Regions from separate parts of the Aneurinibacillus thermoaerophilus genome, predicted to be linked through region 2. Evidence: predicted binding sites of a transcription regulator. Region 2 holds the regulator's gene; each other region holds the start of a gene.

Region 1 (10,158 bases), 150 kb from region 2:
TTTATCCAATTAAAAACGGAGAAATTGCGATTTTGACACCGGGCAAAGCGACGGTAAAGCGGCTGGACGGAACAGAAGTGACGCCGCACTATTCGCTGGCGGACGAAACGGTTTATGATGTGCTGTTGCACGATTACAAACATTATATGATGAAGGAGATTTTCGATCAGCCGAAAGCATTGGAGGATATGCTGACGGGACGGTTGACGCCGGAAGGGGTGGATCTCCCGGAGCTTGCACAAATATGGACAGTGGAAAAGCTGAAAAATTTGCGTAAAGTTGATATTGTAGCGAGCGGGACATCCAATCATGCGGGAGTTATCGGCAAAAAAGCGCTGGAGCAGTTGCTTGATTTGCCGGTGGAAGTGTCTTATTCATCCGAATTTATCCATGAGCACGGGACGCTTGACGAGCGGAATCTGGTGATTTTGTTGAGTCAGTCAGGTGAGACTGCGGACACGTTATCAGCATTGCGCGAAGCGAAGAAGCATGGTTGCTCGACGCTGGCGATTACAAATACTGCTGGTAGTACGCTCTCTCGGAAGGCAGATTGTACGTTGCTGACGAAAGCGGGGCCGGAGTTTGCGGTCGCATCTACGAAAGCATATACATCACAAATCACGGCGCTTATTCTTTTGGCGATTTGGATGGCGCAAAGGATGGGAAGCGCTAGAAAAGAAGAGGTTTCGGAACTGCTTCAGGCGCTGGAACGCTTGCCGGGTGACGTTGATTCGACGCTCATTATGACGCATGATGCGATTGATCAGTTTGCCCAGCTGACGTATGATCAGGAGCATCTATTTTTAATCGGACGCGGATTGGATTATGTGTTGGCACTGGAAGGAGCGTTGAAATTGCAGGAAGTGGCTTACATTCACGCGGACGCATACGCGGCGGGCGAGATGAAGCATGGAACGATGGCGCTGATTACGCCGGGCGTGCCTGTGATCGCGTTAGCGACACAGGCGCGTGTGTTTGATAAGACGGTGAGCAATATTAAGGAAGTAAAGGCACGGGACGCGTTTGTGGTCGGGATTACAACAGTAGGTGACGATGTGCTCGCAGATGAGGTAGATGAGGTGATGTACATTCCGTCCACGCATTCGTTGTTGTTGCCGATTCTGGCGGCGATTCCGCTGCAACTTCTCGCATACTACGCCGGCACGGTACGTGGTCATGATGTCGACCGCCCTCGGAACCTGGCCAAGAGTTTGACGGTGGAATAGAAGGCAATTAGGGTTATTTGAACTTATGGTTTTGATGTTGTTTGACATTAAAGTCGGTAACCTAACATTAAAGATGGTAACCAATAAAACTCTTTAGTAAGCCAATCACTTAACTTTTTGTATAGGTTGTGCTTAGATAGGGATTTGCAACTAAAAGTTCACCAACAAACGTCGTGTGTGGTTTCGCATACGGCGTTTGTGAAGTGTTGCTCGTAGGAAAAATAATTGAGATGTAGCGGCATAGCATAACTTCGTCTTGATAACTGGGTTCATATGACCATTTACAAATAAGTTTCAACTATTCCGAGTTAACAGAAAGAAAAGAGTGCACCATGGTATTGTAGAAAGACCGATCTCTTAATCGTCGGATATGGTGCACAGTCATTACGTTCAATTCAGTCTAGCATTTCAGCCAAATCTTCTTGAGGGTCCCCAATTAACTTTAGATTAAATGTTTTTTGCAAGAAGTTTAATACACCTGGTGTTAAAAATTCCGGAGCCTTCGGACCAATTCGTATATCTGTTATTCCTAAGCTAAATAATCCAAGTAATATGGCAATTGCTTTCTGCTCAAACCAAGACAATACAATACTGACTGGCAACTCGTTGATTTCACATTGGAAAGCGTCAGCCAACGCGCGCGCAATTTTTACAGTGGAAATGGAGTTATTGCATTGCCCCAGATCAATATATCTTGGGATACCTGTATTTCCTACTGTTCCAAAATCAATATCGTTAAAACGAAATTTCCCGCAGGAAGTAGTTAAAATGACAGAATCATTAGGAAGCAACGTAGCTAATTCCCGATAATAATTACCACCCCGTCCGGGAGCATCACAACCGGCGATCACAAAAAATCTCTGAATCTTGCCTTCTTTTACTGCCGAAATAATTTCCGGTGCCAAACCGATCACCGTTTCGTGGTGATAGCCGGTGACCAGTTTCTGATCCGAGTCGATATTTGCCGATGGCAAATGCAAAGCTTTTTCGATGATAGGAGTGAAATCGTTATTTTCAATTTTCGTAACGCCTTCCAGCCCTGCTACTTCATAGGAGAAGAATCGGTCAGAGTAGGTTCCTTTAATCGGCATAACGCAATTGGTTGTTGCCAATATGGCACCAGGGAATTCTTCAAACAATTTTCGTTGATCATACCATGCCTTTCCGATGTTTCCCTTTAAATGAGGATATTTTTTCAATTCAGGATACCCGTGGGCAGGCAACATCTCCGAGTGAGTATAAATATTGATTCCTTTGCCTTCCGTTTGTTTCAGCAATTCTTCTAAGGCAAGTAAATTATGCCCGGTTACGACAATACATTTTCCTTCGATTTTATTTTGCGTTACAGTAATCGGTTGAGGTATACCAAATCGTTCTGTATGTGCACGATCCAACAATTCCATCACTTTGATCGCTGCCGAACCAACTTTCATGGCCATATCAATATGTTCTTGCAAATTAAAATTCACATTTGTTAAGGTAAAGTACAGAGCTTCATGGGTAATAGCATCAACTTCGGGATCTGTATAACCCAATTCCCTTGCATGTGTTGCATAAGCAGCAATTCCTTTGAGGGCAAATATAATCGTATCTTGTATGCTTGCTAGATCTTCATTTTTCCCACATACGCCGACTACTTTACAACCGCCAATCGCTGTTTGCTCACATTGATAACAAAACACGGATATTGCCTCCTTACTATTTTAATTCTTTTGGATTTAATTTCTTTTGTGTAATCTTTGTGTCTGTTTCCATTATACTTAAGAAATCATTTGTTCAGATGTGATAAGCATCACACTTTGTGATCTATTTCACAAACTAGACAAAATTTCAGGATCTCGTTATTTACTTTGAGCGTTTTGCATAATTTTCGCTCTTAGAGCCGCAAGGCTTTTTTAGTCACAAAAAAGGACTTCACCCCAACTTGTAGAAGAATACAGGTGACCAAACCCATTCCACTAAAGAGGAGGAAGTCCACTGTGTATATTCTACAAGAAACGCTATTTTCCTTTGAAGAATGGCTAAAACTTGAATCAAAAGAGCGATTAGAACTTTTTTCTCTTCTTTGGACTTACGTCCATATGCCAAACAATTAAAAAGTCATACCCCACAAGGAGCACCAGGATATTGCCGCGAAGCCATTCTACGCGCTTTTCTGGCTGCACCTATGGAAGGCATTACGACATTTACCATGCTGCATCGCCGCTTACAAACAGACTTACGCTTTCGTTATCAATGTGGTTTTCGTCTAGATCAGGATGCTCCATCTGTCTCTACATTTAGTCGTGTATTCGCGGATATGGTGGAAAAGCAGATAGCTGAGCAGTTATTCCACGACTTGGTTTCTTCCTGTCAGACCGAAGGTCTGATGATCACACAGCACTTGCTATTGATAGTACAGCGATTGAAGCGTATGAACGAAAACAGCCGAAGAAGGAGTCTGAAACCACAGGAAATGCCACGTGGGGTGCCAAGTTTGATACGTATGGCAACAAAATCACCTGGTTTGGCTACAAAATTCATCTTGCTGTGGATACGGAAAGTGAGCTTCCCATTGCTGTAGAAGTCACACCTGCTCATGTAAATGACGGCGACATGGGACCCGCATTGATGAATAAAGCGGCTAAAGTTTCAGATATCGACCTCGAATTTATCATGATGGATGCTGGCTATGACCAGCTAAAGAATTATGAAGCTGCCCATGAACTGAACGCACAAGCCATTATTCCGCTTAATTTACGAAATGAAAAAGAGCCACCGACAGGATTTTCCTCTAACGGAACACCACGCTGCTCCATGGGTTTTGATATGGTATATTGGGGAGCAGACAAACGGTACTTAAAGTTTCGCTGTCCTCATACCGTTGGGAAAGTTGACTGCCCACATGGTTCTGCCTGGTGCTCTCCTTCTGATTACGGAATGGTTGTTAAAGTGAATCCAAATGACGACTTGCGTCGTTTTAGCATTCCTCATCGGGATACGAAACGTTGGAAAGAACTTTATAACAAGAGAACAAGCGTAGAACGCGTTTTTGCCAGACTCAAAGAAAATCTAACGGTAAATCAACTTCATATCCGTGGTATTCAAAAAGTAAAAACGCAAGTTTTTCTGAACCTCTGTATTTTACTTGCTTCAGCCTTGGCTATGTCTAAAGCGTCTGTACGCCAACGTTGTGCATAAAAAGTAGAACAAAAAATTCTGCCCGTATGTCCTTGAACAGCTTTTAAATCAGGAAGCAACTTTAAAAAATAAAGTAAAATCAACTTTAGTATCGTATTCGCTTTTTCACTTTCGGTGAAAATTGCTATTTTGCAAAACGCTCATTTTGCAAAACGCTCATATAAAAGATTGCAAATGATTTTTTGAAGTAGTTTCTCTTTCTCAAAACAATATCAAATACTAAAATCACCAAATCAAATGTAGTTTATTGCCAAAAAAGAAAAAAATATAATAAAATAACTATAGGTTTACAATATCTAAGATAAGGAGTGATCTAATTGCCAAAATATTTAAAGGTGCTGTTGTGGTCAATTCTTGCATTAGTGATTATATTTTGTCTTATTGGCGTTATTACCTTTTTTTCATACACAATTTAATAAAACAACAAACAAGTATTCTTTTTGTCTATATGCAAACGAATAAAATAATATTTCAGTCAGCCAAACTTAGGGGTCTAGCTAAAGCTGTAGCAAGAGACTAAGTGCTAATACAATCTGACATGAGCGCCTCAAGTAGCTAAATAAAAGGCAGGAAAGAAATGGGGCAATAGGAAATACCATGAAACAGCCGTTCTACCAAAATAAGTTGCATCAGTACCTCTATTAAAGAGGCTCTTTGTCAGTAAACAGAGTGTATGAATATATGAGTGGTGTACTGATTACGTGATAAAACTGCAAGATAATAAAAATTAGCTACCTTATTTCAATAAAGGGTAGCTAATTCATTTTTAGTTAATTAAATATTTCCAACAAACTTAAAACTCTGTCCAGCCTTTGCTTTTTAAGTGGTTTTTCCCATACTGATCTCCGATAACCTGTACATATGCATTACCAATTTGTACATCTATAACATCTTTTATTGGTCCGATCTTATAATCGTAAATACCTATTCCTTTAAATACTCCACCTGAAACATAAAAGTCTTGACTTTGTTTAGTTGTTTTAACCATTGGGTTCAAGTTTCTCTTTACGTATGATTGTCCTCCCAGTGATTTTGTAGCACCATTTGAGTTGTACTCATATCTTCCTTCAACATGGTAGATTGTCCAATCTATTCCCGCAGTAGTCATTGTAAAATCATGTTCTACAAATTTTTCGTTTGCTAGAAGGGATGGGTTTTTAGAGCTTTCTTCTTTTACTTCAGCATTAGCAAATGAATTTTGTATCATGGTTGGATTTTGCATAGCTTCTACAAATTTTTCTTGCTCTTCAATAGATAAATTTTTAAATTGGTTCAAAACTTCTTTTGCATCTTGTACGGCTTCATCTGCAAATTTTGGATCAACACCAAGTCTAAGTGCCTCATCCTTATCGTAATTCTCCAAATATTTAGCGTATGACGCTGGACTTTCTAATGGGTTTTCATTTTCTTGTGCATAAGAAACCCCTCCTGTTAATATAAGACCTACTGTTAATAAAAAGCCTAGTAACAAACTAAAAAACTTCCTAAACACACTATCACTCCTATTCGCAGATTTTTATAGCAACTTCTGAACTGACAGGTTCTCTAATGAATATTTCATTCTGATACACCCCTCAATTCAAAAGGAACTATTATCCCTTGTATACTACCTTCCCTCGGAATTAAGAGATACATTAATTCCAATTATATAAAATGAATTATTTGTAAAAAAAGGTATATTGTTCAATCCCTTTCTTCCTTGTTATTATAACAAATATACAATATTAGGGAACTTACTTTTCTCGCCAAATAATACAATATTTGTACCATTTTCAACAATAAATTACATGAAATGCCAAATAAAAATAGATAATATACTTCCAATCGCTTATTCTTTTTAAATCTCTTAAAAATTACATATCATATAAGAATCTTTTACAAAAAAAGGAGTTTCTATATCGAAGAAATTTTTAGGAGGTTTTTACTTATGGTTAACGTCATATTGAACTTGTTTTATTTTATTTATTATGGTGTTTTAACAATAGGGAAAAATAAAAAAAGATCATTAAGCAAATCGATATAATTAATCAGGATGGAAATAAATATAGCTTTTAGCTGTTAGTTCAGGTATTATCCCTTCTTCCAGAGAACATTCTTGAACTTATGAAAAGGAAAGAATTGATAATCCTATACAGTAAAGACAGTCGTCCTGTCGAAAATGGTAAATATATAGATTGCTATAATTATGAGCGTTTTGCATAATTTTCGCTCTTAGAGCCGCAAGGCTTTTTTAGTCACAAAAAAGGACTTCACCCCAACTTGTAGAAGAATACAGGTGACCAAACCCATTCCACTAAAGAGGAGGAAGTCCACTGTGTATATTCTACAAGAAACGCTATTTTCCTTTGAAGAATGGCTAAAACTTGAATCAAAAGAGCGATTAGAACTTTTTTTCTCTTCTTTGGACTTACGTCCATATGCCAAACAATTAAAAAGTCATACCCCTCAAGGAGCACCAGGATATTGCCGCGAAGCCATTCTACGCGCTTTTCTGGCTGCACCTATGGAAGGCATTACGACATTTACCATGCTGCATCGTCGCTTACAAACAGACTTACGCTTTCGTTATCAATGTGGCTTTCGTCTAGATCAGGATGCTCCATCTATCGCTACATTTAGTCGTGTATTCGCGGATATGGTGGAAAAGCAAATAGCTGAGCAGTTATTTCACGACTTGGTTTCTTCCTGTCAGACCGAAGGTCTGATGATCACACAGCATCTTGCTATTGATAGTACAGCGATTGAAGCGTATGAACGAAAACAGCCGAAGAAGGAGTCTGAAACCACAGGAAATGCCACGTGGGGTGCCAAGTTTGATACGTATGGCAACAAAATCACCTGGTTTGGCTACAAAATTCATCTTGCTGTGGATACGGAAAGTGAGCTTCCCATTGCTGTAGAAGTCACGCCTGCTCATGTAAATGACGGCGACATGGGACCCGCATTGATGAATAAAGCGGCTAAAGTTTCAGATATCGACCTCGAATTTATCATGATGGATGCTGGCTATGACCAGCTAAAGAATTATGAAGCTGCCCATGAACTGAACGCACAAGCCATTATTCCGCTTAATTTACGAAATGAAAAAGAGCCACCGACAGGATTTTCCTCTAACGGAACACCACGCTGCTCCATGGGTTTTGATATGGTATATTGGGGAGCAGACAAACGGTACCTAAAGTTTCGCTGTCCTCATACCGTTAGGAAAGTTGACTGCCCACATGGTTCTGCCTGGTGCTCTCCTTCTGATTACGGAATGGTTGTTAAAGTGAATCCAAATGACGACTTGCGTCGTTTTAGCATTCCTCATCGGGATACGAAACGTTGGAAAGAACTTTATAACAAGAGAACAAGCGTAGAACGCGTTTTTGCCAGACTCAAAGAAAATCTAACGGTAAATCAACTTCATATCCGTGGTATTCAAAAAGTAAAAACGCAAGTTTTTCTGAACCTCTGTATTTTACTTGCTTCAGCCTTGGCTATGTTTAAAGCGTCTGTACGCCAACGTTGTGCATAAAAAGTAGAACAAAAAATTCTGCCCGCATGTCCTTGAACAGCTTTTAAATCAGGAAGCAACTTTAAAAAATAAAGTAAAATCAACTTTAGTATCGTATTCGCTTTTTCACTTTCGGTGAAAATTGCTATTTTGCAAAACGCTCACTTTATGAAAGTACAGGTAAATCCTCTCAAAATCTAACATGAAAGAACAACAGGTGTAGTTAGGTGATACCTTTCTCCTTCAATTTTCCGGGATTGGTTACAAGTATAAATTCACGAAAAGGTAAATTGTTACCACTAGGAGCAAGATATGCAGCTTTAATTAGTTCCCCCTGAAAAAGTCAGTCTTCGAAACATTAGGAATTTCTTTAAAAGTGATTAGTTACTCATTTTGAGGATATTTATGGAGAGATGTGGAGGTTCTTGATGCTTTTTGATGGGTTAACTTGTCTTTTTCGTTCGATCTCATTAGCGATCTGTGAGAGACGATGAAGATTGTAGGCGAAAATGGCATAGTCTACTCAAGCTCGGGTCCTCTCTTTTTTTGAGAGGAGGGGCTGTCTTAAAAGTCATAAATGATGATTGAGGCTCACCTCTTTTTTGTCTGCATATCCTATTTATTGGAAATTGAGTTGTGATGTTCGTATGGATTAGTCTGCTTTTGCCTTCTGCAGCTTACAGAGGGCTACTTTTTTCAAGAGATTGTAGGCGACGCTAATCAGCGCTTCCGTATCCGGAGTCGACGATGATGTTGGCTGGAAGCGTGTCAAATCGTTGTTTCGTTTTCTCCAAATGTTCGATCATGCACCACGTATCGGTTCGATCTTGGTGGACGCTGTAACCGACAATAAATTGATCCTCTAGCATCATCAAGATTGCTTGAAATATTTCTTCAATCAAGCCTTTCATTCGTTCGGAGCGAAAACGGTTAATCGTACGGAAATCTGGCGTTTGACGTGCGCTGATTCACATGAATGGAATCTGTTCACGAACGGCTTTGGCGATTTGACGGGACGAGTAGATTTTTTGCGTGTAGGCGTAGATGATAATTTTCGTCATCGTTTTGGGGTGGTAGCTGTGGCGACCGCCGCCTAGATAATATTTTGTGAAGAGGGCATTATCGAGTTGATCGATCGCATCATTGGCTTACACGAACGACGTGACGAGGAGAAATGAGTTCTTCAATATCCATTGGTAAAAAGAATTGATTCATGATATATATAATTTTTAACATAACACGCGAGAAGTCCCCTTCTTCCACGCCTCCGGCGTAGGTGGGGGGATGAATCGTGCTTCTTTTTCTCTTCTATTCGTTGTATACTAGGAATGTACGTTCGTAGTGAAAAAGAAGGTAATTCGAATGATTCGAACCGTAAAAGTCGCTTTTACCGCATCCCGCTTCACCATAGATGCCCTGTTTGCCTTAAATCGCTTCTCGGCAGAGGTGTGGAATACGTGCTTGGCTGAAGCGAAAGTCTACTACCAGCAAACCGGGCAGTGGATCGGTAAAACCGAACTACAAAAACGCTTGAAGCGTCGTTTCCCGATGCACAGCCAGAGCATACAAGCTGTGTGCCACAAATATCTTTGGGCACGAGATAGCGCACATCAGGCCCGAAAGGAAGGGCACACGAACGTCCGCTATCCATATAAGCAAAAGAAGTATTTCAACACAAAGTGGGCGGCAGACGGTTTTACCATTCATCCCAACGGACGCATTTTGTTGAGTCGCGGCATCTGGGAAGGCAAGCGTCAAGCACCGAACCCGCCGGGTTCGCATACATGCGCCATTGACCCGGGTGAAATTCATACGCTTGCAGCCGTCGCAACAACTGGAGACAGTCTCATTGTGACCGGACGAAAAATCCGAAGTATTCACCGCCTGCGTAACAAGAAGCTTGCAGAGCTTCAGCGAAAAATGAGCAAGTGCCAGAAATACAGCCACCAGTGGAAGCGGTACAATCGGGCGAAACAATATCTTCTTTCTAAAAGTAAACGCCAGTTACAGGATACCTTGCACAAAACGACGAAACAGTTTGTCGAATGGGTGGTCGCCCAGTAAGTGAACGAAGTCTACCTTGGAGACGTCGAAGGCGTCCAGCGAAAGAAGAAAAAGAAACGTTCTCGCTGCCACAATCAGCGAATGAGCCAGTGGCAGTTTGGGAAAGTAAAGAAGTACCTAACGTACAAACTGAAGGCGGAAGGCATCATGCTCCACAAGCGCGAGGAACGCTATACATCGCAAACCTGTCCG
Region 2 (10,158 bases):
CGACTGTCTTATTGCGCTTGCGGTGCGCTTCGGTCGCACGCGTCTTATTGACAATATTATGCTTGTGGCGAGTCAGGAGGATATTGCATGTTCCGTACGATGATGAAATCAAAAATCCACCGGGCGACGGTGACGGAAGCGAACTTGAATTATGTTGGCAGCGTCACGATTGATCGGGACATTATGGACGCCGTGGACATTTTGCCAAACGAGAAAGTACAGATTGTCAACAACAATAACGGCGCTCGTCTGGAAACATACGTAATTGAAGGGGAGCGCGGCAGCGGCGTAATCTGTTTGAATGGTGCAGCAGCCCGTCTCGTTCAGCCGGGCGATATCGTGATTATTATTTCCTATGCGATGATGACGAATGAGGAAGCGAAAACGTACAAGCCGAAAGTGGCCATTATGGATGAAAATAATCGGATTGAGCAGATGCTTGGTGAAGAGATTCATGCGACCGTGCTATAAGTAATGTGAATAGGGAATGGAATAAAACCGGCTTATCAGCCGCAGTCTTGGCAGGTTATTTTCGTGTCAAGACTGCGGCCAGCCGAGGTGGTGCCAAGCGAAAGAAACTTTATTGTAACGGAATTTTAATTTCTAAAAAATTTTGTCTTTTTTTACTGTAATTGTACCGTTTTTTCATGTCTGATTATCCTCCTTCACCCTAATTTCCGCACTGCATATTCATTTTTCTTTGCCGGATTAACTAATTCTTCAGTACTACTTATGAACTGGTTTATCGCCTGGTATGCCTTGATCAAAACTTCTTTTACACAATCCCCCACCTTTTTCTAATTATGAATATACGTATATTTGAAATTTTTTACAAATCAAGTATGACAGAATACGCTCATATTCTTTTCTCTTTTGTGTCACACTGAAAGTAATATGTTGATGCGAAAGGTGGTTTTTTTGTGCTGCTTTCCCACTATTTTGCCGCCCTTAAAGATCGGCTGAATCTCATTGAGCAACAGATGGAGACTGCATCGGAGGGTGACAGGAATCAATTGTATTGCGAAGTGCTGAAACTGCGCCAGATCAGCGATCGAATTGTTGAAGAATGGCTTAGTTTTGAAGACCGCCTTATTAAAGTACAGCGGATGTTTGAGGAAGCGGAAGATGCTTCCGTGTCTTCCCAGCTTCACGATGTAACGGCTGAAGAAGAGACGGAGGAAGAAATTTATTTGCCATATACGCTGGCGGCGACGTTTCGTCAAGGACAAGGTTATTTCACGCTATCCATGTACCATGAAGCGGTGGAGTCCTTCAGTAAAGTTCTGGAAGAGGCTCCCGATGTAGCTGTGGCCCGGCTATACCTCGCATTCGGCTTTCTCATGTCTGGGCGCCTGGATGTGGCATATCGCCAGTTTCATTTGTTGACGGAAACGTGTGTACATCCTTTTATTTGTGCCGCTTCATACAATGCGATGGGGTGTATTGCCATGATGGAAGGAAATCCCGAACAAGGGCTCGGCTGGTTTGAGCAGGCGCTGGGGGCATTCGACCAGTTTGCAGACGCCAGATATAACCAAGCGCTTGCACTGTGCCATCTCGGTCGGTACGAAGAAGCGATACAAACTGCTCGGCCATTGCTTAGAGGGACGGCTCCTGATGTGGATGTGCTTTTGTTGCTTGGTGCATGCTGCGCAAAAAGCCATCGCTTTGATGAAGCATACACGCTGCTTCAGCGCGCCGAGGCACTTGCATATCAGGGAAAGCAACACCAAGCGATCGCCCGCATTTATGAGCAGACTGGAAAGTTCGAGGAAGCGGCCCGTTGTTACCGTGAGATGCTGCCTGCGTCACGTGCCGATGCATCGGTGTGGCATGGATTGGGCTGGTCGCTTTGGCAGTCCGGCCAAAAAGAACAGGCACTTGCCTGCATGAAACGTGCGCTTACTCTGTCTCCGGATCAGCCGGATTACGCGTGTTCATACGCTTGGATTCTGCTGTGCGAAGGAGAGGCGGAAAGGGCATGGAAGGTGTTTGAACAGACGGCGCGTAAATATCAACATCCGTTGGCAAGAGCCGGCATGGTGGAAACTTTGCTCAAACAACACCACTTTGTTGCCGCTGAAGAAATCATAAGCAACCTATCCGAAGATCAAAACGCACATATACGGGCACTTGGTCAGTATTTGAAAGGACGGCTGTTGCTTATGCAGGGCAAACGTGAAGAAGCGCTAGAATATTTTTCACTCAGCCACAGGGCCGGCGTAATTCGGGAGAGCGGATTGTATGCCGGACTTCTTCACTATGCTGATGGCGCCCATGAAGAGGCGTACGAAAGGTGGAAAGAATTTATTCCGGCCCCATAAGCACCGGTTTTTCTTTTTTTATATTGCACTTCCTTTCTGAGTGATAGAAAATAATAAGTGCATCCCTCTCTTTGGAGAAGCGAAGGAAGCGGAAAATGATGAGGTGAAACGATTGAACACGTTTGTTGTGGTCGATTTTGAGACGACGGGCAATCGACCGAAAGAGGGGGATAAAATCATTCAAATCGGTACGGTGCTTATCCGGAATGGTAAAATTGCGGAACGGTTTTCAACCTTGGTTAACCCGCAGACTGAAATTCCCCCTTTTATTGAGAATTTAACGGGTATCACGAATGACATGGTGGTGCATGCTCCGATGATAGAGGAGGTGCTGCCGCCATTGTTGAAGATGTTAGATGGAGCTGTGTTTGTGGCTCATAACGTCTTTTTTGATCTGGCGTTTTTACAGAATGCGTTGCAGGAAGCGGGATATCATCCGTTTACCGGACCTTTGATTGACACGGTTGAGCTATCGCGTCTGTTGCTTCCAAGACAGGAAGGATATCGATTATCCGATCTGTCAGTTAGTCTCGACATTATGCATGAACATCCGCATCAGGCTGATTCCGATGCCGAGGCGACTGCGCATATTTTGTTGCATTTGCTTGAGAAATTACGCAATCTGCCGCTCGTTACGATTCAACATCTACAAAGGCTAAGCAGACTCTTTCATTCCGATATTCAGATGCTGCTATCGGACATTGAACACCAAAAAGTTCGTGAAGGTACGTACGAACCAGGAACAGATTTGGAAGTTATTCACCAAATCTGCTTGAAAAAGAGAAAAGCGATCAAACAAGAAAGTGGCAGATCACTGGAACAAGCGATTGATTTTGATGGGTTTGCCGATGGTCTGTTTGGGGAGCAGGGGTTATTAAAAAAATGTATGCCCGGCTTTGAGTTGCGCCCTGCTCAGGTTGCGATGATGAAACAGGTGTACGAATCATTTGCGTCAGGTCGACATCTTATGGTAGAAGCAGGCACAGGAACAGGTAAATCACTCGCGTATTTAATTCCTGCTGTCTTCTGGGCGAAGCAGCAGGAAGAGGTCGTTGTTGTTTCCACGCATACGATTCAACTGCAGGAGCAGATGTACACACGTGATTTGCCGATTTTGCAGGCGATATTTGGCGATGATGCGCCGCGTATTTCCATATTAAAAGGAAGAAATAATTATTTATGCCTGCGAAAGTTTTCACATAGTCTACAGGAAGAGCAGGATAATTACGATATTCAGTTAAGCAAGTCGCAAATGCTTGTCTGGTTGACGGAGACAGAGACAGGCGACGTGGAAGAAATCAGCCTCCCGTCCGGCGGACAGGTATATTGGAAACAGGTGCAGAGCGACGCGGGTTCATGTTTGAACCGACAGTGTCCCTGGTTTTCGCGGTGCTATTATCACCATGCGCGGCGCAAAGCTCAGCAAGCAGAAGTCATCGTAACGAATCACTCACTTTTATTCACCGACATGAATTCGGAGCATCGAATTGTTCCATCGTATAAGTATGCGGTTATTGATGAAGCGCATCACTTTGACGACGTAGCAAGTCGTCATTTAGGGGATACTATCTCTTCCTACCAACTGGAGGGTATGCTGCATCATCTGCACCCGGATCGCGGTGTGGGGCTGCTTGAAGAAGTAGAAGAGGCGGTACGGGCTTGGAGTATAGCTGATTATGAGGAAAGCAAACATCTTATTGAGGCGGCGTATCAGCAAATTCGCGAAGGAAAAGAAACGATCCGTGAGATGTACAATTTGCTTTATCAGTGGTCCCACCAGCGGGCGAAAGAAAGTGAAGAAATCGGGCATACGGTGCTTCGTTATAAACAGGAGCACTTAACGAGCCGCTGGGGACGCGCCGTTGTTTCTGCCGTGCGTAACAGCGTGGACTTATTGCTTGCCATCGGCAAGAGGTTGGAGGCGATTTACGCAAACATTCAAAGCGATGACGCGCCGATTGGCATGAAAGGACTTTTGACTGATTTAAACGGGGCTGTGCAGGATTGTCTCGAATACGCGGAGCTATTGCATCATATGTTGCTTACAGAAGATGAAGAGCATGTCTATTGGATTGAACTTGACACGCGCACAACCCGCAAAACGATTTATTTGCACCGCGTGCCGATCGATGTATCGAGCACGTTGCGCGAGCGTTTTTTCAACAAAAAAGAATCTGTCATTCTTACTTCGGCTACGCTAAGCGTCAATTCTTCTTTTGCTTACGCGACGGAACGGTTCGGGCTTGCGGACTTGCTCGCGGAGAACAAAGTAAGTACCATCGTGCTTTCCTCTCCGTTTAACTATAAGCAACAGATGCTCGTTTGCATCCCGAGTGAGGTACCGAATATCAAAGGTTCCTCGGAAGAACAATTTATCCGCGCGCTAATAGATTCACTGGCACGGGTGGCCGTTGCAACGAAAGGGCGAATGCTTGTCTTGTTTACTTCATATGCGATGTTGCGCGGCGTATATGAACATTTGAAAGAAAGGTTAAAAGAAGCGAACATTACTGTTCTGGGACACGGGGTGGACAGCGGTAGCCGCAGCAAATTAACCAAGCAGTTTCGCTCCCTGGAAGCCTGTGTATTGCTTGGCACGAGCAGCTTTTGGGAGGGTGTTGATATTCCTGGCGACGATCTATCCTGCCTTGCAATTGTTCGCCTTCCATTCGTCCCGCCGAATCATCCGCTTGTTGAAGCGCGTAACCAGCAGCTGGAGCAGCAAAACAAAAATGCTTTCATGCAGTTGTCCGTGCCTCAAGCGCTCATCCGGTTTAAGCAAGGATTCGGTCGCCTTGTGCGGACAGGAACGGACCGGGGGGTCGTGCTTATCTATGATCGACGCGTTATCGATGCTCGCTATGGCCGGCTATTTCTTCAGTCGTTACCTGAGACAAACGTAATTGTGAAGCCAACGGAAGATTTATTACCCGAAATTTCGGATTGGCTCGCAAGAACAAAAAGCGCAGAAAGAAACAGCAAGGAGGAAGCGACCGAGCCAAAACAGTGGGGGTAAGGTAAGAAGGAGAGGACAAAAAGTGAAAGTGCCAAAAATATCCGAAGCCGTTGTTAGAAGGCTTCCCGTTTATTTGCGTTATTTGAACAATTTAAAAGCAATGAACGTTCGTACCGTTTCATCGCAGCAGCTTGGCGAAGCGCTTGATTTAAACCCGGCACAAATTCGCAAGGATCTTGCCTGCTTTGGCGAGTTCGGCCGCAAGGGGATTGGCTATGAGGTTAACTATCTTGTGGAAAAAATCAAAAGCATTCTTAAGCTTGACAAGCAGGTTAACGTTTTGTTGGTCGGAGCGGGGCATCTTGGACATGCGATTAGCAATTACAACGCTTATTTAAAAGATAGTATGCGAATTGTCGCTATTTTTGATGCAGATCCGCATAAAATCGGTAAAAAAATCGTAAATATGATGATTCAACCATTGGAAGAATTGGCGAATACGGTAAAAGAAAAGAATATCCGCATTGCCATTATTGCGGTGCCAGCGGACGCAGCACAGGCGGTGGCCGATCGCCTTGTCGCCGCCGGTATTACTGGCATTCTAAATTTCGCACCAACGAATTTACGCGTGCCGGAAAACGTTCGCGTCCATGATGCGGATGTAACGATGGAACTGCATAGCTTGGCGTATTATTTATAAAAAATAGAGTAAGGAGGGAAGGCGCGCTTCCCGCGCGCCTCACATATTATGAAAACAATTATCATTCATGCAACAGTGCTTACAGTGAATAACACGAATGAAGTCATCTATGACGGAGCCATCGCATTTGAAAATGGGGTTCTTACATATGTAGGGCCAACGCCGGAAGAATTGGACACATACGGTGAAGTGATTGACGCGCAGGGTCGGATTGTTATGCCGGGCCTTGTGAATACGCATGGGCATACCGGCATGTCGCTTTTGCGTGGATATGCCGATGATCTGCCGCTACAGGAGTGGCTGGAGACGAAAATGTGGCCGCTGGAAGCGCAATTTACCGAAGAACATGTGCGCTGGGGCACTTCTTTGTCTATTGTTGAGATGCTGAAGACGGGTACGACGACATTTGTGGACATGTATGATCATATGGACATAGTAGCTGAGCTTACCGTCGCATCCGGCATGCGTGCCCGTTTGTGCCGCGGCGTTATCGGACTTTGCCCGCCGGAAGAACAAACGAGAAAACTCGAAGAGGCGAGTGCTTTTGCCGCGAAGTGGAACGGTGCGGCAAACGGGCGCGTTATGACAATGATGGCGCCGCACGGAGCTTACACTTGTCCTCCGGATTATATTGAGCGGATTGTGGCACGCGCCCATGAATTGGACTTGCCGGTGCATATTCATATGTCCGAGACGGAATGGGAAGTACAGCAAAATGTGAACGATTACGGCACCCGTCCGGTAGAGCATCTGGAGAAGCTTGGTGTATTTAACAGGCCGACGCTCGTTGCGCACGCTGTTCATTTAACGGATGAGGAATTGGATACGCTGGCGAAATATGATGTAAAAGTATCACACAATCCGATCAGTAATTTGAAGCTGGGCAGCGGTATTGCACGCGTGCCGGACATGATGGAACGGGGGATTTGTGTTTCGCTTGGAACGGATAGTTCTGCAAGCAATAATAACCTTGATTTATTTGAGGAAATGAAAATGGTGGCGCTTTTGCACAAGGGTCACCGCCAGAATCCGGTGCTCGTTCCGGCGACGGAGGCGCTGCGTATGGCAACGATTTATGGCGCAGAAGCGGTTTTTATGGAGGATCGAATTGGATCGTTGGAAGTCGGCAAACAGGCAGATTTTATTATTCTCGACTCCGGCAGGGTGTTTTTCCATCCGTCGCATGATCCGATTTCGCATGTGGTATACGCGGCGAGCGGGCGGGATGTAAAAGACGTATTCGTTCAAGGCGTGCAACTGGTGAAAGACGGCAGATGTTTGACGATGGATGAGGAAGCGGTTATTGAAAACGCAAACCGGATGTTTGCCAGACTGGAGAAAAAGTAAGGGAAAGAAAAAATTCCCCGCCGTTTGCGGCAGGGACAATGGAAGATGGATAGGTAGGGGAATTAAAATGCGAATCCTTGCCTGTGGTTTAAGGCCGTTCCATTATGATCCAAGAATGAAGGTTCGGCTGACGGAGAGATGCAAAATCATCTTCTCCCGCATGGCGAAACGGGGAGGAGAGAAGCATCCATGAAGGATTTCGTTCATCCGACAATAGCCTGGCCACTTCTTCCGGCAATTGTTCAAAAAGACGCGCAAGGTGCGGTTGCTTCACACCCGCTCACCTCCTCCTGCGCTTACGCTTAGTATTTCCGGGGGGGAAAGGCAGTATGTTTAGCATTTTTTGATTCCCCTGCCGCGCTCCGGCGTGGAACATCTTTGAAAATACGGAAAACAGGTAAGGGTAAACTTATGAAAAAGTTTTGGCTATATGGGCTGTTTGTTTTACTTGTTGCGGCATTGTGCGTGGCGACTTTCATTTATTTGCATCTGCGCGGACAGCAACATGCCATTATTGAGCGTGGAACGGAACTTGCGTTGACACGGACGCAGATAAATGAGGTCACTTCCGTTGACGTGTATTACGGAACAGAAGATTATATTGTTGTCAGAGGAAAGACGCAAACAGGAGAAAAACTTGTGGCCTGGTTTCAGGGGGAGCAAGGGGAAGTGGAGAAAATGTCCCGTCTCATCCCTGAAGAGAATGTTATCGAAGCATTAACTAAACAATACCCGAACTTCCAGCTTATCCATATCATTCCAGCCAAGCAGGGGAAGCAGAAGATGTGGGAAGTATTATTTGAAGATGGAGACAATAGTTTGAACTATTACTACATTGATATGTATACCGGTAAATTTTTGAAGGTATATCGAGTGCCCATTGCAGAAGGTGATTTTTAACATAACACGCGAGAAGTCCCCTTCCTCCACGCCTCCGGCGTAGGTGGGGGATGAATCGCGCTTCTTTTTCCCTTCTATTCGTTGTATAATAGGAATGTACGTTCGTAGTGAGAAAGAAGGGGATTCGAATGATTCGAACTGCAAAAGTCGCTTTTACTGCATCCCGCTCCACCATAGATGCCCTGTTTGCTTTAAATCGCTTCTCGGCAGAGGTGTGGAATATGTGCTTGGCTGAAGCGAAAGTCTACCACCAGCAAACCGGGCAGTGGATCGGTAAAACCGAACTACAAAAACGCTTGAAGCGTCGTTTTCCAATGCACAGCCAGAGCATACAAGCTGTGTGCCACAAATATCTTTGGGCGCGAGATAGCGCACATCAGGCCCGAAAGGAAGGGTACACGAACGTCCGCTATCCATATAAGCAAAAGAAGTATTTCAACACAAAGTGGGCGGCGGACGGTTTTACCATTCATCCCAACGGGCGCATTTCGTTGAGTCGCGGCATCTGGGAAGGCAAGCGTCAAGCACCGCTCGTTGTTCGTGTGACTCAGTTACCCGCTGGAACTGTAAAAGAGATTGAACTCGTCTACGACCGGGGCCTGCATCTGTGTCTTACCTACGACGATGGCAAGAAAGCACCGAACCCGCCGGGTTCGCATACATGCGCCATTGACCCGGGTGAAATTCATACGCTTGCAGCCGTCGCAACAACTGGAGACAGTCTCATTGTGACCGGACGAAAAATCCGAAGCATTCACCGCCTGCGTAACAAGAAGCTTGCAGAGCTTCAGCGAAAAATGAGCAAGTGCCAGAAATACAGCCGTCAGTGGAAGCGGTACAATCGGGCGAAACAATATCTTCTTTCTAAAAGTAAACGCCAGTTACAGGATGCCTTGCACAAAACGACGAAACAGTTTGTCGAATGGGTGGTCGCCCAGCAAGTGAACGAAGTCTACCTTGGAGACGTCGAAGGTGTCCAGCGAAAGAAGAAAAAGAAACGTTCTCGCTGCCACAATCAGCGAATGAGCCAGTGGCAGTTTGGGAAAGTAAAGAAGTACCTAACGTACAAACTGAAGGCGGAAGGCATCATGCTCCACAAGCGCGAGGAACGTTATACATCGCAAACCTGTCCGGTTTGCGGGGCGAAAAAGAACGTGCGTGGGCGTATGTATCGCTGTTCGTGCGGCTATACCCAACATCGGGACATTCACGGTGCGGCGAATCTACTGTCCAAAGTGTTGTATGAAAATCAGATTCAGTCCTTGCCGTTTGAAATTCAGAAACCCACGTATCTACGGATCGCCTAAGCGAGAAGTAGTAGATGGTTTGTTCCGACCCACGCCCGTAAGGATGTGTTGCTGAATGATTCCCCTCGCAGACGGCACGTGTCTGTGAGATCAGCGACAACCCGCTGATCGCCTGTTCTATCGAGGTGGATAGTTCAGAAACCCCCACTTCAACCTATGGTAAATGGGGGAGGTTCATCATTATTCCGGAAAAAAAAGCTTGTCCAAATGGGGATATATTTGTGATATACTACGTGATATACAAAGTATATATCACTTCTGTAGAAAGGGGTGGGTAGGGAATGAAGGTACGTGCATTACCCATCTTTTTATCCGTTTTAGTGAGCAGCTTGCTGTTATTTGGGGGTTGGTATGTCTTTCAAAATCAATTTGTGAAAAAACCAATCTCCAATGAAATTGCAGCAATGCAAAGCGTAAAGCTAAACAACATTACTGTCGGCCGTGATGCCATTACCCTTAATGTTTCGTTTAATGATCCGGAGAAGTTTGCCGAAGATTATAAAACGATAAAGAAAATTGCATCGGATAAGGCAAACGGAAAAACGGTAAAAATAGAATGTTATTCTCCAAATATTTCCTTGCAGAAGATTTGGGAGGAGAACGCTTTTGCCGTTGCGGAGGCGA
Region 3 (10,158 bases), 710 kb from region 2:
TTACGAAGCGATGGCCGCCGGATTGCCGATTATCACGACAGCGCGTGGCGGAAACGCAGAAGTCGTTGTTCACAATGAGACCGGGCTTATTATCAGCGAGCCGGAAAACCCAAAAGCATTTGCCGAAGCAATTACTACTTTGTTTTCCAATCCGAAACTTATGGAACAAATGGGAAGCAAAAATCGCCGCTTGGCTCTTGAACGCTATAGTTGGAACCGTGTGGCACATGAAATTCTTGATGTTTGGGAAGCAAAAGTTGTCATTAGAAAGAAGGCAAACTAATGGGAAAGGTACTGGTTACCGGATGCGGCGGCTTTATCGGCTCAAGTCTTTGCTATGCGCTGTTACAGGACGGATATTATGTAACAGGTATCGACATATTTACATCTAATTACGAACGCTGGATAAAAGAACGCAATCTGGAGTCGTTAAAACAGTTTAGCCGCTTTCGCTTTATGGAAGTTGATCTTGCCGCCTTTCCGCTTGCATCGCTTCTTGACAAGGTGGACTACGTTTTCCATTTGGCGGCGATTCCGGGCGTGCGCACGAGTTGGGGGGAACACTTTGCAAAATATGCGAAGAACAATGTTTTAGCTACGCAGCTGTTGCTAGAAGCAGTAAAACATTCTTCGATTAAAAAAATGATATACGCTTCTTCGTCTTCCGTATACGGGGGGATGATGGGGTCTACGGATGAACAGCGAACTCCGCATCCAATTTCCCCTTACGGCGTGACAAAACTAGCGGCTGAACACTTGTGCCAATTGTATGCGCGCAATTTTCACGTCCCCGTCATTTCGCTTCGGTACTTTACCGTATTTGGCCCAAGACAACGTCCGGACATGGCTTTTCACAAAATGATTTATTCCATTTTGCAAGATGCGCCTGTTACGATTTTTGGCGACGGAGAGCAGTCACGAGATTTTACCTTTATTAAGGATGCGGTGACGGCCAACATTTTAGCCATGCAATCGCCCTATATAGGTGAGGTATTTAATGTTGGAGGTATTTCGCGGTTGCGGATAAACGAAATCATTGATATTATTGAAAAGCAAACGGGACAGAAGGCCAAACGACAATATTTGCCGGAGCAGCCGGGCGATCCGAAACATACATGGGCAGATATTACCAAAGCAAAAAATATGCTACAGTATGATCCGCAGTTTGATGTGGAAAAAGGAATGTACTTGCAAATTCAGGACGTTAAAACGTTGTATAACCTTTAAAGAAATAAGTTTAGGTTGCATTGTTTCTGTTTCCTCCTGCGCCAAAGCAGGAGGTTTTTTAACGTATAGGAAAAAGGCGAAGACGAGCGGCAATGCCCGCGAGTTTTTCTCATTTAACTCTATTCTTTGGTTTTGAGTCGAAAAAATGAAAAATAAAAAATGAAAAAGCAAAACTAAATGGAAGAAATGAAGTCTAATAAAAAATGATAGGAGTATTTAATAGACTCTATTCTCTTACATAGGTTACATATATTTTCAGCAAAAAATGAAAAGGAGGATGTGAGTGCAAACCTTTCGTACTGTTTTATACGTTAAGAGAAAGGGATTGTACAATAAATATATGGTAAGAAAAGTCGTATTTGTTGCGGTTGCTACGAGTATGGTATATACAGGAGGAATGCTCCCGGTTTCTAGTAAACATATTACATATGCGCAGAGCAATAAAGGGTCTTTGTACTCTGTCACTTCTGTACCTTTATCTCAATTACTGGAAGAGAAACAGCCGATTATCGGAGAATCAATAGCTACAGAAGAACAAATGCTTGCATTCGCTCGTGCTGTAAACCCCAACTTTCCTGCGGAATTGCCTAAGCTGTATCTCGAAATTGGTAAAAAATACGGTATACGGGGCGATATCGCCTTTTGTCAGATGATAAAAGAGACGGGATATCATCGATTTGGAGGAATTGTTGAGGCCAACCAGTATAATTATGCCGGAATCGGTGCCACTGGGAATAGTAAAACGAATAAGGGAAACTCATTCCAAAGCCCGGAACAAGGAGTGCTGGCACATATTCAGCATTTGTATGCATATGCTACAAAACAAAACCTTCCCCAAGGTGAAAAGTTGGTAGATCCGCGTTTTAAGTATGTAGCCAGAGGGATAGCGCCAAGCTGGCAAGATTTAAATGGTCGCTGGGCTGTTCCGGGAAAGGGGTATGGAGAAGATATTCTAAGGATTTATTATCAAATGCTCCAAACACCGACTTCGTCTGAAATACAATAAATCATTAAACTCTAGTAACACCCAATATATCAAAGACCGTTTTTTTCTCATATCGGTGGGGGGTTCGCCTGTTTTTTTGTAGGAGGTTAAACAGGCGAAAGAGGATCTTTGATAGCTATTGGGTGTTTTTTTGTAATGATCAGATTTTTATCCAGTATTATATGGTGAATGGTCTGACTGTTTTTCTTGCTTTGGTGTAGAAGTTGCTGCTGATTGTGATTTACTTTAAGGATTGACAATACTAGTCAATTTTTATTATCATTATTAATAATAATAAAAAATAGGTGAACAATAATGAAACAGTCAAAGGCAGACTTACTCCTTCATCCAATCCGACTGCGTATCGTTCAAGCTCTCATCGGTGGTCGACATCTAACGGCTCAGCAATTAATAGAGTTGTTACCAGATGTCCCGCAGGCTAGCTTGTATCGACACCTTAATAAGCTTTTTGAAGGAGATATTATTTATGTAATCGATCAACGTCAAGTGCGTGGAACAACAGAGAAAGTTTATGCACTGATGGAACAAGGAGCAAATTTGACAAAGGATGACTTAGCAGACTGTAGCCGTGATGAGCATATGTTATATTTTTTAACTTTTTTAGCTTCTCTTCAATCTGATTTTCAAAGGTATCTTCAGCAGGAACAGTTTGATTTGGAAGCAGATGGGGTTAGCTATCGAAAGGCTACATTGTACGTAAATGATGAGGAGTTTTCTCAATTGATAAAAGCGCTTCGTTCCGTTGTTGAACCATTTTTTAAAAACCATCCTGCCCCGGGTCGACGTCCCCGGACACTTTCAACGATCATCATTCCTCAGCCGGAACAAACGTCTTCAAATGATAATAGAGAAGGGGATTAATTTATGCCTAAAAATGAAAATGCTTTATCTGATCAATCACTTCAAAACATTGCTCGCAAGTTTCTCTTTGTTATCCCTTTTTATCTAGCTGTTCCTCTATCAATCGGGATTTTTTTTCACTATGTGTTTGGCTACATTCATTGGAAAGCATTTGGTTTGGGTGCTCTTGGCTGGGTGGTTGCGCTTATGTTGCGCGGACCAGTCACTGTACTTATGAAAGGATTGCCCAAAGAGAGAGCCATGCTTTACATTGGTTTATCTTCTGGACCTTTAGAGGAAGGGGTTCGTTTGATCCTTTTGTTGCTGACTGGATCTTCTTTTTCTTGGGCTCTCTCAGTTGGGCAAGGATGGGCTGCGATTGAAGTATTGTTTACCATTATCAATGGATTGGCTTTGATCTATGTTCTTCAGCAAAATGACGAAAAGGCGATTCAGGCAAAAGAGTTTTTAGAATCACAAGGAACGCTTTATTTAAATCCATGGTGGGGTGTGGTTGAACGGATCTTTGCTACTGCCTTTCATATTGGAGCGACCCTGCTTATAGCGAAAATCCCCTTGCTAACCTTGATTCTTCTTATTGTGCATAGCTTGTTTAATCTTACCATTGTCTGGATAGCCCGTAAAAACATGATTTTCGCACAATTATTAGCAGCAATTGTAGGTACGGGATTACTAGTATCTGGATTCATTGTGTTCAGATGATAGTGAACGACTCACCGCTTAGCTAACGCTTGAAGCGGGAGTCGTCTTGGCTTATTACGTTAAATCTAATGCTTAACTGAATCAAATAAGTCAGATTTGAATATCCTGCTGAGGACTGCTTTATTTGCATTGGTTCAGCGGGTAGCCCCTCGATTTGGGAACAGATATCATGTTCGATCGATTGCCAGTTGATTTTTGTTTTATTTGATATGCTTTAAAAACTTTCCTTTGGCTCCCCATATAAACATGCCAATAACAGAGAGGGCTACTACGAGAATGGGCGCATACGTAATCAGAAATTGTTGCATCGTATCTTCCTCCTTATCGTTGACCTTGGACGTATTTTTTATCGAACAGAAACAGTCGCAACAACAAATATAAAGAAGGCAGAAGCAAGCACAATCCGGCGATAAAGGCGACGATGAGCGCGATAGCCATCGTTTGATTCGTAAATCCATCATAAATGGTTAAGTAAGGATACAATAGGTATGGGTAATGGGAGAATCCGTAGCCGAAGAAAGCAAACCCGTATTGTAATGTCACAAGACCAAACGCGGTGCCGTACCGCTTTTTCTTATAGAAAAGATACACTGCGGCCGCGAAACACAGAACGGATAACACAAATACCCAGGCGATGTCGAGCATCCGCGCAAAGTGCATGGAATTGTGCTGCTTGAGTGTAAATAGTACGACAAACGCGGCTAAAATTGATGGCAAACTCCAGAGCAATGTATAGATGCGGAGCAGTGCTGTTGCTTTTTCGTCCCCGGCAGCATGAGCATAATAGGTCAAAAAACTGGCCGAGATAAACAGTACGCTAACAATGGCTAACAATACCACACTCCACGAATAAGGACTGGCAAACAGTTTGCTGTATAGCAAGCGTACGCTTTGGTCTGTTACTTCGATGAAACCTCCTTCGGATATCGTCAGTACGGTTGTAAATGAGGCGGGAATGAGAATACCGGTTACACCATACAGAAAGGTATAGAGTTTATTGTCTTTGGCCCCGTATGTGCCGAACGCATAATAGGAGCCGCGAATGGCAAGCAACATAATTGAAATGCTGGCCGGAACCAGCAGTGCCGTGCCATAATAGTAGGCGGTTTTCGGGAAAAAGCCCACGATTCCAACAAAGAAAAACACAAGGAATACATTTGTTACTTCCCATACTGGCGATAGGTAGCGTTGAATGACTTTGTGAATAATATGCTTTTTGCCAGACCAGTCGCTGTATGTGCTGAAAAACCCGGCACCAAAGTCGATCGAGCCGATGATGACATAGCCGAACAAGAACAGCCAAAGAACCGAAATTCCAACCAATTCGAGCGTCATACGTTCACCTCCTGTGAGGCGTTCATTGTTTTGAGTTCATGTTCTACCGGATTGTTTTTAAATATTTTCCGTAAAATGAATGTACTTGCAATGGCGAGTAGAACATAAAGGATAATAAAGAAGATGAGCAGCACATCCACATAATCGGCGGTTGTTGCGCCAGCTACTGTTTTCATGTACCCGCGCAAAATCCACGGCTGTCGTCCTACTTCAGCAAAAATCCAGCCGAGTTCAATGGCCAGGAGCGCAAGCGGGCCCGACAATAGCACAAGAAACATGAGCGCTTTATGATACAGATTGATGTTGCTACGTTTCTGTTTTTGTTTCCACAGTACAAGATAGGTGAAAGCAACGATTGTCAGCAAAATCCCGATGACGACCATTAGGTCAAACAAATAATGTATATAGAGCGGGGGGCGTTCATCTACTGGAAATTCATTCAGGCCGGTTACTTCAGCGGAAGGGCGGTTATGCGCCAAAATGCTTAACCCGTACGGAATCTCGATCCCGTTTTTGATTTCGTTGTTCTCATCCAATGTACCGAATAAGATCAGCGGAGCTTCTGGTTTTGTCTCAAAATGCCATTCGGCAGCCGCTAGTTTTTCTGGCTGATATTCGGCCAGAAATTTTCCAGAGAAGTCACCGACTACGATTGTAGCTAAGGAAAACACAAAACCAGCAACGAGCGTCAAATGCAATGCCTTCTTATGGTACACATGCGTTTTTTTGTTGCGTAACAGATGATAGGCCGCAATGGACGCCAGCACGAAGGCCGATGTCATATAGGCCGAAGCCAGTACGTGAGCCACTTTCGTAGGCATTGCTGGATTAAACATGGCCACGAGCGGTTGAATATTCGTAATGACCCCGTTTTTGAGCTCAAAACCTTGCGGCGTGTTCATAAATGCATTCACAACAGTGATGAAAAAGGCAGACAGCGAGGAGCCGATCGCGACCGGGATCAGCAAAAGAAAATGCTTCATTGGTTTTTTAAAGCGATCCCATGTATATAAGTAAATGCCAAGAAAAATCGCTTCAAAGAAGAAGGCGAATGTTTCCATGAACAAAGGTAAACTGATCACCTGACCTGCCAGTTCCATAAATTTCGGCCACAGCAGGCTCAATTGCAAACCAATGGCCGTTCCGGTTACGACGCCGACAGCTACGGTAATGACGAAACCCCTTGTCCAGCGGCGCGCCAGCAGGATAAAATGCGGATCGTTTTGTTTAATGCCGATCCATTGGGCCAGCGCAATCATTAATGGAATGCCGACACCAATGGTGGCAAACAGAATATGAAACGCCAACGTCACCTCGGTCAAAATTCGGCTGTATAATGTTGCATCGTATGCAAACATGACAATCCCCCTTATTAGCGAAACAGTCGACCAAGCATCGACAGGAGCATAACCATTGCCACAGTTATGGAAACCATTAGTAGATATCTTTCCTGTTTTCTAATCATAAGGTATCCTCCTTGTATGCCCCGGGGTGTTTACCTGTATTGTACAGAAAAAACGGGAAAAAATTGCGGGGAAGGTATGGCAACTTTTCAAAAGTTATGTTGACATTGTGTGAATGATGCTTTCTCCTTTTCAAAGCTCCTATTTGCAATGTAAGCATTATTCTAATATATTATTTAAATAGGGGATTGTAGTAATTAGCTTACATATTTAAGAAGGGCTGTTTGGCACATAATGGAATCCTCCATAATACGGTTTGCGTATAGTTATACTTTCTGGCTGTTTGCAACAGGAGTATAATAAACTTGGGCTAGTTGGATTTTATGTAACCGGTCTCCTTGTGAGCCTTTTCCGTTTCGCCATATGCGGGAGCGATTGTTACGTATGAGCAGGCATGTATCTTAGAGATTGTGAAACTAATCACTAAGGATACACTCCTTATGTAGCAGAATCGAATGGTGAAAAGGTTCACGCAAAATGTTTTTGACGAAAGGAAGAGAATAAATGGACACAGAAATTAAACAGCAAAATTTGAAGCAAGATTCAGCTCTATGGATAAACGAGCTGTCCAACCCGGAAGTTCAAGAAGCATTGGCTATGCTTATTCAGAAGCTCCCTCAAGTGAAAGAAGCAATCGTAAAAGTGGAACAAGGCGTAGAAGTGGTTTCAGCTTTTGCCAGTGATACCGATTCTATTAATTATTTGGCTGAACGCGTGGATAGGTTCTCAAAACTTGCTCTTAACAAGGAAAATATGGAAGCCCTTGCGGTTATGATTGAAAGTCTCCCGAGAATTGCAAAATGCGTAACGTTGCTTGACCGATTATTTTCGACCATTGAACCTCTCATCACAGATAAGGAATCCTTGGCATACCTGGCAGATACGGTTAAACTGGTCACCACGCCAGTGACGGAACGTGTTCAAGAGGGCGTATCGATCGTGAAGGAAGCAAAGGAAAGGGCAGCACAGAATCAAACGAATATATCCATATTTGGCCTGTTGAAATTGTTAAAAGATCCTACAGTTCAGGATGGACTAAAATTCGTTCAGGCTTTGCTGGAGGTTTTATCAGAAAAGAAGGTTGTCAAATAATTTGATGTAATCCTTGTTCTGAACGTTGTCTGATAAGAATTTATACGATATTCTTCACATGAATTCAAACAGGCAATGGCGAACGGAAAAATGAAAAATGATTCAGCCTGTAAATCCTGTTCCTTGCAGAACCCTGTCTTCAATCTGACACCAACACATTCGTTGGTGTCTTTTTTCTCGATATTTATTTAGGTAATAGTAACATAGATAATCACTGGTTATATAAACGTGATGATAAGCCAATTTTCATTTTTCCTACCAATCAAAAGTAACTTGGTGGAAGAGCCGGAGGCGATATCTGAAGCGGTGGTTGAAAGACCGGAGTTGGCCGAACATGGAAGGAGACCGCTTTTTTTGCTCGTGAAATGTAGAAAACAATAATTTGATCGTGTAGAACGGGTCGGGGATCAGAATATAAGCTTTTCTTAAACAGAACCCTGTCAAGTGTTTGGTGAATTCATTCATGAATGGAGGATATAATTGACAAAATAGAAAATACACAATATTATTAAGTAAGTACTTAATTAATTGAATCTTAGTTTCTGCAAAGGATGAATCGCAATGAAGATGAGAACCAACCGCCAACTAAAGGCTTTAGAAACGAAAAACAGGCTGATCGATGCCGCACTCAGAACGTTTTCACGCAAGGGCTTCAGTCAAAGTACGACTAAAGATATTGCTAAAGAAGCGGGGGTTACTGACGGTTTAATTTATCACTATTTTCAGTCGAAGGAAGATCTGCTTTGGGCGATCTTAGATAAGTACACGCTCCTTCATTCTTTGCAAGAAGTGTTGAATAAGATGGACAATCAGGCATCGCTTGAGCATAATCTGACGGTTTATTTCCACTCATTGTTTCGCAGCTTGCACGAGCAGCAAGATCTGATTGTTATGTGTTTTGGCGAGGCACAACATAATTCTGACGTTCGCAAACGGCTTGAGGGGGTTATTCGACAAGGTGTGGAACTGTTACATGCTTATCTTGCACCCCGTGTTCGAGTGGCAACGCATGATCTGCTGATCGCCATCCGTAATATACAGACCGCCATGGTTCTTTATTTTCTGATGACCGATCGGTTCGCCGATAATGAAACGGATCGTAATAAATATATTGAGACATCCGTTCGCCAGTTTTTAAAAGTTTTACAATAATTTTTTTACAATATTTATTTACTAAGTATTTAATTAATTAAATGGAGGTTGTCCAAATGAAAAGTACAGAGATGAGTAAGTCAACCCCACTGAACAGATTTGATGTTGATGTAGTCGTCGTCGGAGCTGGACCGGGTGGCTGCATGCTCAGTTATTTGCTTGCCCGGAGTGGGGTGAAAACCGCACTTTTGGAACGGCACAATAGTTTGGACCGTGAATTTCGAGGCTATTTTTTTCAACCTTTAGTGTTAAAGCTATTTGATCAGCTCGGATTGCTGGAAGACATTTTACGCATCCCACATGAGCGCGTTGATATGTTTAAGTTTGTGGATCACGGAAAAACGTTGTTTGAAGTTCGTTTTGACGAACTTGAGCCTCCTTACAATTACGGGTTAAATATTTCGCAGCCTCCGTTGTTGGAATATTTCATACAACAATCTTCTCGATTCTCGAATTTCACCTATTTTGGCGGAACGACAGCAAAGAATTTAATCAAACGAGGTGATTCCGTACATGGAATTTTGGCGATAAACCAAGAGGAGGAGATCGAACTGCACAGCCGGTTAGTGGTCGGCGCCGACGGACGCTATTCCACGATTCGGAAACTGGCGGACATAAGCCAAACGATGGACAAATTTGAGTTTGACTTTGTCTGGTTCGATATGCCCAAAGCCTTGGGAAAAGACTATCCGTTGCAAATAAAGATTGAGGACGAAGGTATGCTGATCTATATTCCGAAAGGAGAGGATCAGGTACAGGTCGGTTGGGTGATTAAGAAAAAAACATATCCCGAGCTTGTAAAAAAAGGAATCGATGATTTTATTCGCACATTGATTGTCATCGAGCCGGATTTGCAAGACGTGTTGCCTTATCATCTTAAAAGTTTCAAGCAGTGTTCTGTCTTGGACATTCAGGTAGGGATGACAGATACATGGGTGCGGGATGGACTGCTATTGCTTGGAGATGCGGCTCACATCGCTTCGCCGTTTTCGGGACAAGGAAACAGTTTGGCGATTCAAGATGCGGTCATAGCTCACGACTCTATCATGAAAGCGATGACTACTCAAGGATCTGGTGTTTTGCAAGAATCCTTTTTAAAAAATTACGAGCTATACCGCAAACCGGCGGTGGCGGAAATTCAAAGAATTCAAGCGATGCAGGCCCGCTTGATTGCAATAAAAAATCCGACCTTTCTCGGATTGCGTCGTACGGTCGCACCCGTGGCGCGGCGTACTTCCCTCTTTAAGAAAATGAGGGATAAAATTGCCATGGGAGTTCAGAAGATAGAAGTGAATACATCGTTCTTTTTATCCCAGGAAT

The links. The regulator Rex, encoded in region 2, represses fermentation and respiration genes when NADH is low (regulators of the CRP and FNR family bind a similar motif). The targets are predictions, from matches to a motif close to TTGTGAAATATTTCACAA.
Region 1: a site for Rex is predicted at 3,026-3,043, ahead of hcp (hydroxylamine reductase). Genes of this name have one in related genera too.
Region 3: a site for Rex is predicted at 7,003-7,020, ahead of K3F53_RS10205 (DUF1641 domain-containing protein). Genes of this name have one in related genera too.

Annotation. Positions count from the first base shown of each region.
Region 1 is NZ_CP080764.1:1,403,281-1,413,438, forward strand. It holds gene glmS (glutamine--fructose-6-phosphate transaminase (isomerizing)) at 1-1,226, shown strand, start outside; gene hcp (hydroxylamine reductase) at 1,622-2,908, opposite strand; partial or broken gene K3F53_RS19885 (transposase) at 3,206-4,406, shown strand; gene K3F53_RS07480 (hypothetical protein) at 5,200-5,898, opposite strand; gene K3F53_RS07485 (transposase) at 6,721-7,923, shown strand; gene K3F53_RS07490 (hypothetical protein) at 8,619-8,777, opposite strand; partial or broken gene K3F53_RS20020 (transposase) at 8,757-9,138, opposite strand; gene K3F53_RS07500 (transposase) at 9,265-9,966, shown strand; gene K3F53_RS19375 (zinc ribbon domain-containing protein) at 9,967-10,158, shown strand, end outside.
Region 2 is NZ_CP080764.1:1,253,458-1,263,615, forward strand. It holds gene panC (pantoate--beta-alanine ligase) at 1-103, shown strand, start outside; gene panD (aspartate 1-decarboxylase) at 88-471, shown strand; gene K3F53_RS06750 (tetratricopeptide repeat protein) at 921-2,324, shown strand; gene dinG (ATP-dependent DNA helicase DinG) at 2,437-5,340, shown strand; gene K3F53_RS06760 (redox-sensing transcriptional repressor Rex) at 5,267-5,980, shown strand; gene K3F53_RS06765 (amidohydrolase family protein) at 6,026-7,327, shown strand; gene K3F53_RS06770 (hypothetical protein) at 7,416-7,601, opposite strand; gene K3F53_RS06775 (cell wall elongation regulator TseB-like domain-containing protein) at 7,739-8,227, shown strand; gene K3F53_RS06780 (RNA-guided endonuclease InsQ/TnpB family protein) at 8,356-9,534, shown strand; gene K3F53_RS06785 (hypothetical protein) at 9,816-10,158, shown strand, end outside.
Region 3 is NZ_CP080764.1:1,963,386-1,973,543, reverse strand. It holds gene K3F53_RS10240 (glycosyltransferase family 4 protein) at 1-283, shown strand, start outside; gene K3F53_RS10235 (NAD-dependent epimerase/dehydratase family protein) at 283-1,227, shown strand; gene K3F53_RS10230 (glucosaminidase domain-containing protein) at 1,511-2,233, shown strand; gene K3F53_RS10225 (helix-turn-helix domain-containing protein) at 2,528-3,094, shown strand; gene K3F53_RS10220 (YhfC family intramembrane metalloprotease) at 3,098-3,796, shown strand; gene cydS (cytochrome bd oxidase small subunit CydS family protein) at 3,997-4,104, opposite strand; gene K3F53_RS10215 (cytochrome d ubiquinol oxidase subunit II) at 4,118-5,131, opposite strand; gene K3F53_RS10210 (cytochrome ubiquinol oxidase subunit I) at 5,128-6,489, opposite strand; gene K3F53_RS10205 (DUF1641 domain-containing protein) at 7,099-7,686, shown strand; gene K3F53_RS10200 (TetR/AcrR family transcriptional regulator) at 8,248-8,838, shown strand; gene K3F53_RS10195 (FAD-dependent monooxygenase) at 8,895-10,158, shown strand, end outside.